DNA from 3 places in the Effusibacillus lacus genome. Region 3 is predicted to be linked to each of the others. Evidence: riboswitches for the same ligand, from Rfam matches in the RefSeq annotation. Region 3 holds a riboswitch; each other region holds the start of a gene.
The links. A riboswitch is a leader RNA that binds a small molecule or an ion and turns the genes downstream of it on or off. The one in region 3 is predicted to bind thiamine pyrophosphate.

Region 1 (3,275 bases), on a different contig from region 3:
GGTGATATGGTCATACCCGGGAGCAATGTCGGTTGTGAGCGGTCCCAATGTATAGAAGGGAGCTTCCTGGCAGATTTCCATCTGCAGGTCTACATTTTCCTTAATCTTGTGCATCGGGACATGCCCCGGCCCTTCAATCATTACCTGTACATCATGTTTCCATGCGATTTGTGTCAGTTCCCCGAGAGTCTTCAACTCAGCAAACTGGGCCTCGTCATTAGCATCGGCAATGGAGCCCGGACGCAATCCGTCCCCCAGCGAAAAAGCCACATCGTAAGCTTTCATGATTTCGCAAATTTCTTCGAAATGGGTATACAGAAAGTTCTCTTTGTGATGGGCCAGACACCAGGCTGCCATTATGGAGCCTCCGCGGGACACGATTCCTGTTACACGCTTCGAGGTAAGAGGAATGTAGCGCAGGAGCACCCCAGCATGGATCGTGAAGTAATCAACGCCTTGTTCGGCCTGCTCGATCAGCGTATCCCGGTAGACTTCCCAACTCAGGTCCTCCACAACCCCATTTACTTTTTCAAGCGCCTGATAGATCGGTACTGTTCCGACCGGCACCGGTGAATTGCGAATGATCCACTCCCGTGTGGTGTGAATGTTCTTCCCCGTCGAGAGATCCATGATCGTATCGGCTCCCCACCGGGTCGCCCACGTCATTTTCTCCACTTCTTCCTCAATCGAGGAAGTAACGGCCGAGTTCCCGATATTGGCATTCACTTTCACATGAAAATTCCGACCGATAATCATCGGCTCGCTTTCCGGATGATTGATGTTCGCCGGAATGATGGCGCGTCCGCGAGCTACTTCATCCCGTACAAATTCCGGAGTTAAGCCTTCCCTGATTGCAATGAACTCCATCTCGGGGGTAATAATCCCTTTGCGGGCGTAGTGCAATTGCGTAACATTGCGCCCCGGCTTCGCCCGCAGAGGTTTGCGGTTCAGCCCCGGAAACACTTCCCGGTTGGCCCGCGGGTCGTCCGCACGGAAACCGTCATCTTCCGGTTTCACTTCACGTCCCTCGTACTCTTCCACATCACCGCGCTCCAGAATCCAGTTGCGGCGCAAAGCCGGAAGCCCTTTTCGGATGTCCACCGCGTAAGCAGGATCGGTGTAAGGACCGCTTGTGTCATATACACGAACAGGTGGATTCCCTACCTCACCAGTTGGAGTGGAAGTGGGATGGAGTTGAATTTCCCGCATAGGTACATTTAAATCCGGTCTGGAACCTTCCACATAGACTTTCCGGCTGCCCGGAAAAGCAGACTTCAGATCGATCATTGGCTGATCTTGCGTGCTTTGTGACATGATCTTTTCCTCCCATATTTCACATTTGGAACAAGACGGACAAGATTGGATCTATCAGCAACATTGGCTGCAGCAAAAAGCCGGGTCCCTATCGTGAGGACCCGGCTGGCGCACTGCAGGTAAGCCTTACGATAAAGCCAAACCCACAGTTGTATGTAAGCCAACTACTTTCCTACGCTGGTATTATCCAGATCAGGTCCTGAGGGTCAAGAAACTTCATGGCGTTTCTTTCTCAGCCCAAGCTCATGGGCCCCCCTAGTAGTAACAATATTTGAACTAATACAGTTTAAGCCTACCTTATATTCAGTCAGGTGGCAAGTGTTTTCTACTTCTTCTGTTTTCTACTTCTTCTTCGCAACATGTTTCATTACCGCGACAGCATCCGCCGCCGCCTGCGTTCGTACTGAAGGCGGGCCGCCGTCCGGGCCACTTCCCTCTCCCACTCCCTCTGTCTGTCGCGCTTGCTTTTCTCCCTGCGCTTGCGCTCTTTGTCCACACCGATCAAATAATACAAATTCGATCCCACCACTAGGATCCCAAACAACAGCCAAACAACCGAAAACACACCGCCCAGCGACCATGACAGGCCCGGAAGCTGCGGAATCGCATAGAAGATCACGGCCAAGCCCAAGCCCATGTACATGAAGGAACGCAACGCCTGTTTCCTCTTCATACCCACACCCCCACAATCGGATGGAACATTGTATGAGAGGATTGGGACGAGTATGACCTCATGGGCCTGCAAAAAAGTGCAAAAAAAAGGTGGCATCAGCCACTAATATAGAAAGGGGGTTATGTCGATACTTTCATTATAGTTGTATTATGTTACAAGCAAATTACACAGACATTACGCTATTGTAACATGCATAGTTCTTCCGGTTCAGGGAATAGTAATTCCTGTAAACTTCCAAAAACTCACTGCAGGAGGTTTTTTGCATGTCAGTACTCGACAATTTTGACCGCTGGAAAGAGTTCCTCGGCGACCGTGTAGAACAGGCAAAAGCAGCAGGCTTGTCAGACCAGCAAATTACGGATGTGGCGACGAAAATGGGCGAATACCTGGCCAACAAGGTAGACCCGGAAAATCCTCAGGAACGGCTGCTCAAACAGCTTTGGGATGCAAATCCCGATCAACGTTCCACAATGGCCAAAATGATGATCAACCTGGTCACAAAGCATTAAACCAATACCATCAAAAAAAGACCCCGCATGGAGATGGCATTAGCCCCCTCCGTCAGGGTCTTTCTTTTTCATTCTCAGATTTCCACCGTTTCGCCGGGTCTCAGAACCAATCCCTCGATTCCGGCAGGTTTCAGCCTGGCCGCAAACGCTTCTGCGTCCTGCTCAATCAATGGCCAGGTGTTGTAATGCATGGGAATCACTTTCTTGGCATTCAGCCAATTGGCAGCAAGCACCGCATCGTCCGGCCCCATCGTGAAGTTGTCGCCAATGGGCAGCGCCGCCGCGTCGATCTTGTTCAACTCCCCGATCAGCTTCATGTCCCCAAAGAGGGCCGTGTCCCCCGCATGATAGAATGTCTTCCCCTGCATGGTCAGCAGGAATCCGGCGGGGTTCCCCGCATAGATCATCTTTCCGTCTTCTTCCACACCGGAACCGTGAAATGCAATTGTCAGCTTAACCCGGCCAAATTCAAATTCATGGGCACCCCCCAGGTGCATGCCATGCACGGGAGCACCTTTGCTTCCGCAATAGGCGGCCAGTTCATAGACAGCCACAATGGGTGCATCGTTTTGCTTGGATATCTCGATGGCGTCGCCCAAATGATCTCCGTGTCCGTGCGTTACCAGAACGGCATCCACCTGAATGTCTTCCGCTTTGACAACAGCCTTTGGATTGTTTGTCAGGAACGGGTCAATAATTACCCGTTTGTCCCCCGCTTCCACCAGGAAACAGGAATGTCCGTGGTAAGTAACCTTCACTTCAAACGCCTCCTCGGAAAA
Region 2 (3,275 bases), on a different contig from region 3:
CAGATACCCCATGACAAAAGTGGTGGCCGTCATCCTGATGGATTCGGATACAGGGATTCCTCTTCCATGGGCCAGCCACACATAGGAACTCATGCCGGCCGCTCCCCCGCTTGGCAGCAGACGTTCGACCGTACTGGCTGCCACCAGCAATTGCAATTGCTCCAACAACGAATTGTTGACGCCGATTGACCGGTAGACGAGCCGGTTGGATTGAGCCGCCAAAGCCAGAAAGAGGAACTCCAGGGAAGCCAGTTCGGCAAGGTTCCCAACTGTAACCTGTCGCAAATATTGGGGCAGCAGGGCAAGATCACCGCGTCTGGAATAAACAAACCACCCAAGCATTGCAAGGGTAATCAGTAAGATAAGCCATCTTGCTTTGGAAGAGGTTTTGCTTGCAGCCGGAGTGCTGGAAGATGGTATGTGGTTCAATCAGTCCACCAGTTCTTCCGCACGGGTTTCCCGGCCCAACACCAGAACCGCCAGGGCACCCACCAGAGTGACTCCAAAGAAAATGCCGAAAATGACGGGAAACGATACTTTTGCAGCCGCAAGATACCCAATCACCAGCGGTCCCAGAATTCCGCCTACCCGGCCGAAAGCGGCAGCCATTCCGGCACCGGTGGTCCGGAATCGGGTCGGATACTGTTCCGGGGTATACGCGTAGAGCGCACCCCAGGCGCCAAGATTAAAGAAAGATAACAGAATTCCGGCTGTCAGCAAGCCGGCAATGGAGGTTGCGTAGCCGAAAGCATAGGCGCTTATGGCTGTGGCTGCAAGGTAGGTGACGAGCACAAACTTGCGGCCCATGCGCTCAATCAACCAGGCAGCGCTGAAATAACCCGGAAGTTGGGCCAGGGTCATGATCAGCACATATTGGAAGCTCTTGATCAGCCCAAACCCTTTCATCGTCATCACAGTCGGGAGCCACAAGAAGATGCCGTAATAGGAAAACACCACGCAAAACCACAGAATCCAGAGCATAAACGTGCGACGGGCATATTCACGGGACCAGACGGCAGTCATGTTCTGCCATACAGACCGTCTCTCCCGCATGGCAGGTGCTTGCAGTCGCGGGGAGTCGGGCAGGCTCCAGCGCAGGTAGACCGCATAAAGGGCAGGAACCGCCCCAACAAGCATCGCAACTTGCCAGCCATACTTGGGAATGACATAGAAACCGACAAGTGCGGAAAGAATCCAGCCGCCCGCCCAGAAGCTTTCAAGCAGAACCACCACTTTACCCCTCTCCCCAGCTGGCACGCTCTCCGATACCAGCGTGGATGCAACCGGCAATTCACCGCCAAGCCCCATCCCAATAAGGAAACGAAGCAGGGCCAGCATGGCAAACCCTGTAGCCAGTGCCGAAAGTCCGCTGGCCATGCTGAACATCAAGAGTGTCAGAATGAATATCGGCTTCCGTCCGATCCGGTCTGCCATCACGCCAGCCAACAACGCTCCGACAGCCATTCCAATGCCGTTGATGCTTCCCAACCAGCTGATTTGTTCGGGAGCCAACTTCCAGTCGACTTTCAAAGCCGCGAACACGAACGATGCCAGCCCTACATCCATTGCGTCAAACAACCAGCCGATTCCGGCAATCCACAGCAGTTTCCTGTAAGTTGGCGCAGTACCTGCCAACGTGCTCATTGGGATTCCCCCTTTTTTTTCCATTCCACTTTGTGATGATTGTAACAAATACTGGTTACCTCTTTTTGTAGCGGAAAACTTTGTGAAAAACAAGGACAAAGGAGAAATTTGCCCCCCTTCCATTTTCTTTTCATGTGTGTTACTGTTTTGGTAAAGTTCAAAACTTTGCCACTAGGGGTGCCGATTGCAAGGCTGAGAGGCGACCGGATTGAAGGATCGCCAACCCTTGGAACCTGTTGGTTAGTACCATCGTAGGGAAGTGGGTGAGACACAGATTGTTTGCGTATGCGCCGCTTTCCTGCCCGGAAAGCGGTTTTTGGTTTTGAGGGCAGTAAACTTTGGGAGGAATCGTCCTTTATGAAAAATTGGAACATGCGTGAAATCGTAATTATGGTGGTGCTGTCGATCGTTTGCGGAATTGTGTATATGCCCTGGGGGAATGTATGGCTCGGGTTGAACGGGGTGTTTGGCCCTGCTGGCGGCGAGGCTGTCTATGGTTTGTGGTTTGTGGCAAGCGTACTGGTAGCCTACATTGTGCGCAAACCGGGGGCTGCTTTCACGGCGGAGATGGTGGCCGCTCTGGCAGAATTGATGTTGGGAAGCCAGTTTGGTCCCCAGATGTTGATATCGGCGGCCATTCAAGGCGCATTGTCCGAGTTGGCGTTTGCATTGTTCGGGTATCGCAAGTATACCGTACCCGTATTGCTGCTGGCTGGAATTTTTCCGGCAGCAGGCAGTTTCGTCTACGAATTTGCCAAAGCTTCCCTTGAAACCATGAGCACCGGCATGCTGATTGCGGCTTTCTGCATCCGCTTGGTGAGCGGCGCCATCCTGGCCGGATTGCTTGGCAAAGCGGTGGCTGACCTGCTGGCGCGTACGGGGGTATTAAACGGCTATGCAATCATCCGGGATACACGAAACAATTCGAATGCATTCTGATTCTGCGAAACAGTGTGCGGTTGAGGGAGTAAGCCTTGCATTCCCGGATGCACCGGAGCGAAAAGTGCTGGATCAGATCCATCTGTCCATCCGCAAGGGGGAATCGGTCCTGCTGCTTGGACCAAGCGGGTCGGGAAAGAGTACACTCGGATATGTTCTGGGTGGCTTGATTCCTCGCTCCATAGAAGCGGTTGTCACCGGCAACGTGCGGGTGGAAGGACGGGTGGGCATGCTGTTTCAGGACCCCGAGGCCCAGTTCTGTATGCTGACGGCTGAAGATGAGATTGCCTTCGGATTGGAAAACATCCGCATTCCCCGTCGGGAAATGGAAACTCGTATCGATGCGGCCTTGGAACGGTTTGGCCTGATGTCCTGGAAGCGCCGGAATTCAGCTGAGATGTCCGGCGGCATGAAGCAGAAGCTGGCGATGGCCTGTTTGCTGGCAATGGAGCCGGACATCTATATCTTCGACGAGCCGACGGCCAATCTGGATCCGGCTTCGACCCGGGATGTATTGCGGGCCATTCGGGAATTGAAGCAAACCGAAAGCAAGACCCTGCTGATCATTGAACACAAGGTGGAAGGGGTCATCGATTGGGTCGATCGGGCTGTGCTGCTGGGGCCGGACGGGAGACTTCTTGATGAAGGAATGCCAGGGGAAGTGTTTCGCCGGAGGCAGGCAGAGATTCGGG
Region 3 (3,275 bases):
AGATTTCTTTCCCGGCAAAAGGAATCTTGTCCCCCTCCGAAATCAACTTATCCGCAGCAGGGCCTGTTATTGGCTCCCCCAACTGGAGCCAGCGCCCAGAACCGTTTAACATGGGATTGATAAGCCATTCTTCTTCGTTCGGGTGCACGTAGACGGGAGCAGCCGCAGCCTGTTTGACCTGTTTCAGCCCTCCAATATGATCAAGATGGGCATGGGTCAGCAGGATATGAGTTACTTTATATCCGTCCACTGCATCCAGCACTACATCGGGATTGTATCCCGGGTCGATGATAATGGCTGTCTTTGTGGACTTGTCAGTCAACACGTAACAGTTTGTCTGAAAAGCACCCAACGCAAAGCCCTGCACATGCACGAAAGTTACCCCCTAACTGTTAGTCAACCATTCCTTCCAGGGGTGAAGACGCACTTGCATAGCGTTTCTTAGCGATTCTTCCCGCCAAATACCCCTTTCGTCCTGCTTCGATCGCAAGTTTCATCGCTTCTGCCATCAGTACGGGATCTTTTGCCCCTGCAACAGCAGTGTTCAACAAGACACCGTCTGCCCCCAATTCCATGGCCGCCGCCGCATCTGCGGGAGAACCAACCCCTGCGTCAACGATAACGGGAACTTTTGCCTCTTCAATAATAAACTTTATGTAATGAGGATTCAATAAGCCGAGTCCGGAACCGATTGGAGATGCGCCCGGCATAACCGCATGGGCACCGACCTCCTGCAGGTGTCTGGCCAGGATCGGATCATCCGACGTATAAGGGAGTACCGTAAACCCTTCCCGTACCAGTATTTCCGTTGCTTTCAGCGTCTCAATCGGATCCGGCAGCAAAGTCCTGGAATCACCGATCACTTCAACTTTTATCATATCGCAAAGGCCTGACGCTTTTGCCAAACGTGCAATCCTGACAGCTTCCTCAGCCGTGGCTGCTCCAGCCGTATTGGGAAGCAAGGTGAATTTTTTCAGGTCCAAGCGTTCAAGAAAGTTGGGCGCGTCCGGATTCTCCAGATTCAAACGCCTGACCGCAAATGTCAGTACTTCGGTTCCTGATGCTTCGACCGCTTGCTGCTGCACCTCCAGGTCGGGAAATTTTCCTGTTCCAAGAAACAGCCTGGACTTGAATACATGATTTCCGATCTTTAACACATCCGATTGAACCTCAATTTTCACGAGTCAAATCTCCTCCCATTATCCGCCGCCCACAAAGTGAACGATTTCGATTTTGTCACCCGGGGCCACTTTTGTATCTTCGTATCGCTCACGGGGAATGATTGTCAAATTGTGTTCAATGACAATGATCTTTTCCGTCAGCCCGAAGTGTCTGACTACGTCTGCCAGCGTCTTTGCGCCGGGCACCGTCCTCAATTGACCGTTGATAGTAAGATCCATGTCCGATTCCTTCTTTCCTGACCCGATCTACTGCGTCTCGCATCGCTTTTGCGGCAGCATGCACATCATCGGCGCCAATTACGGCGCTTATAACCGCGACTCCACTCGCACCCGACCGGATAATGTCCTCCACATCTTTCTGTTTAATTCCTCCAATGGCTACCACAGGAATGGATACATGGCGGCATACTTCCCTTATCCCCTGCAAACCGATGGCAGGCTCGGCATCCGATTTGGTTGGAGTGGGATGGACCGGTCCAAGACCAATGTAGTTGGCTCCTGACCGTTCCGCCTCTATTGCTTCTTTCGAGTCATGTGTCGAAATCCCAATAATCTTGTCAGGACCCAGTATTTCCCTTGCAACGGCAATCGGCAGATCCTGCTGTCCAAGATGTACTCCGTCCGCCCCGACTGCTTGTGCAATATCTACGCGATCGTTAACAATAAAGGTTGTTCCGGTTTCTTTGGTGAGCTTCCTCAAGAGAACCGCCATCTCCAGCAATTCGCGGGAGGAAACATCTTTTTCCCTTAATTGAATGCAATCCGCCCCTCCGCCGATTGCCTGAAGGATCACATCTTCCAGTTTTCTTCCCTTCAAAAAAGCCGATCCGGTAATCACATACAATCTGCTGTCCAAAAATCTCACACCTTTGCACAACCGTATCCAAAAACTGTATCCAATACAAAAACCGCTTTCCGAATAAGGAAAGCGGCATGGTTCCAAACAGTTACCCGCATTGGCCACTTCCCTACGCTGGCATTATCCAGTGACAGGTTCCAAGGGTTAAGGAATGCTCCTTTCTCAGCCGGTGATCCCAGCACCCCTAGTGGAGACACATTCAGTTTACCAAAGAAGATCATAAACTACAATAACTTTCAGTTTAACACCTGACGGGAAACCGTAAAACCGGCAATTTGGTCGGCAAACAATGTAATCTCGGGAAGTTTAAATGTATGATCTGTCGTGCGAACCACAACGTTCTTAAGACCTACCAGCGGTGCCGAATCAATTAATTCCAGTTTGTCTTCCTGTTTTTCAATCATGCGGAGAAGGTCAATCCGTACATTGGCGACCATGGAGGTAATATTTGGAGTCAGCTCCTCTCCGAGCTCCGAATTGAAAGATTCTGCGTAGGACGGGGCGATGTCTGTCAATTCCCCTTCCACAAGCCCTGCAGGGGTCAGCAGCACAATCCGCTTGTTCTCCAGTGTTTTCGAGCGTTCCATTACCACACGCACCGACTCGATCGTAATCCATTTCATGGAAGCCCGATGCCCGTAACTTTTTGGCAGAGACGGCAGCTCGATGTCAGATTCATTCATGTTCTTGTCAGCCATACTCAGGCCTCCTGCATGATTTCTTATAGTTTCTCTTTCCCCAACAATCGGTAATGCTCGATTTTTATGCAAGCATCCTGAATCGCCGTGATCCCGGCTTCTTCAATCCGCTTGCACTGTTCGTCGTTGACTATGCCCAATTGAATCCAAACCGCTTTCGGCTTTTCCTTCATTTGCATCACTTGGTCGACCACTTCCGGAACATGTTCGCTTCGACGGAATACATCCACGATATCAACAGTTCCTTCAACATCCATCAATGTCGGATACGATTTCCGTCCCAGAACGGACGTCAGCTTCGGATTGACCGGAATAATTTCATATCCTTGCGATTGCAGATATTGAGCAACTTCGTTGCTGGCTTTGGCAGGGTCGTCTGACAATCCAAACACTGCGATGGTTCTGGTTTCTCTCAACAATTCTGCAAGAGTTTGGTCACTTGGATTCCTGTGCATAATCGAACTCCTCCCCGGAATGAAGGTCGCCAATGGCCAATGAGCTATTACGGCAATAATCGACTTAAATCGAGAATTTTTT

Region 1: another riboswitch for thiamine pyrophosphate. It lies ahead of thiC (phosphomethylpyrimidine synthase ThiC); the one in region 3 lies ahead of thiE (thiamine phosphate synthase).
Region 2: another riboswitch for thiamine pyrophosphate. It lies ahead of EFBL_RS09190 (ECF transporter S component); the one in region 3 lies ahead of thiE (thiamine phosphate synthase).

What each region holds. Positions count from the first base shown of each region.
Region 1 covers NZ_BDUF01000022.1:21,000-24,274, reverse strand. The annotation lists gene thiC (phosphomethylpyrimidine synthase ThiC) at 1-1,314, opposite strand, end outside; TPP riboswitch at 1,467-1,581, opposite strand; gene EFBL_RS05575 (hypothetical protein) at 1,682-1,987, opposite strand; gene EFBL_RS05570 (DUF3243 domain-containing protein) at 2,251-2,496, shown strand; gene EFBL_RS05565 (metal-dependent hydrolase) at 2,571-3,254, opposite strand.
Region 2 covers NZ_BDUF01000049.1:40,752-44,026, reverse strand. The annotation lists gene EFBL_RS09200 (lysylphosphatidylglycerol synthase transmembrane domain-containing protein) at 1-429, opposite strand, end outside; gene EFBL_RS09195 (MFS transporter) at 430-1,644, opposite strand; TPP riboswitch at 1,808-1,919, shown strand; gene EFBL_RS09190 (ECF transporter S component) at 2,002-2,583, shown strand; gene EFBL_RS09185 (ABC transporter ATP-binding protein) at 2,573-3,275, shown strand, end outside.
Region 3 covers NZ_BDUF01000109.1:161,466-164,740, forward strand. The annotation lists gene EFBL_RS18680 (MBL fold metallo-hydrolase) at 1-373, opposite strand, end outside; gene EFBL_RS18685 (thiazole synthase) at 393-1,157, opposite strand; gene thiS (sulfur carrier protein ThiS) at 1,200-1,367, opposite strand; gene thiE (thiamine phosphate synthase) at 1,297-2,046, opposite strand; TPP riboswitch at 2,130-2,236, opposite strand; gene EFBL_RS18695 (hypothetical protein) at 2,277-2,738, opposite strand; gene EFBL_RS18700 (CoA-binding protein) at 2,762-3,193, opposite strand.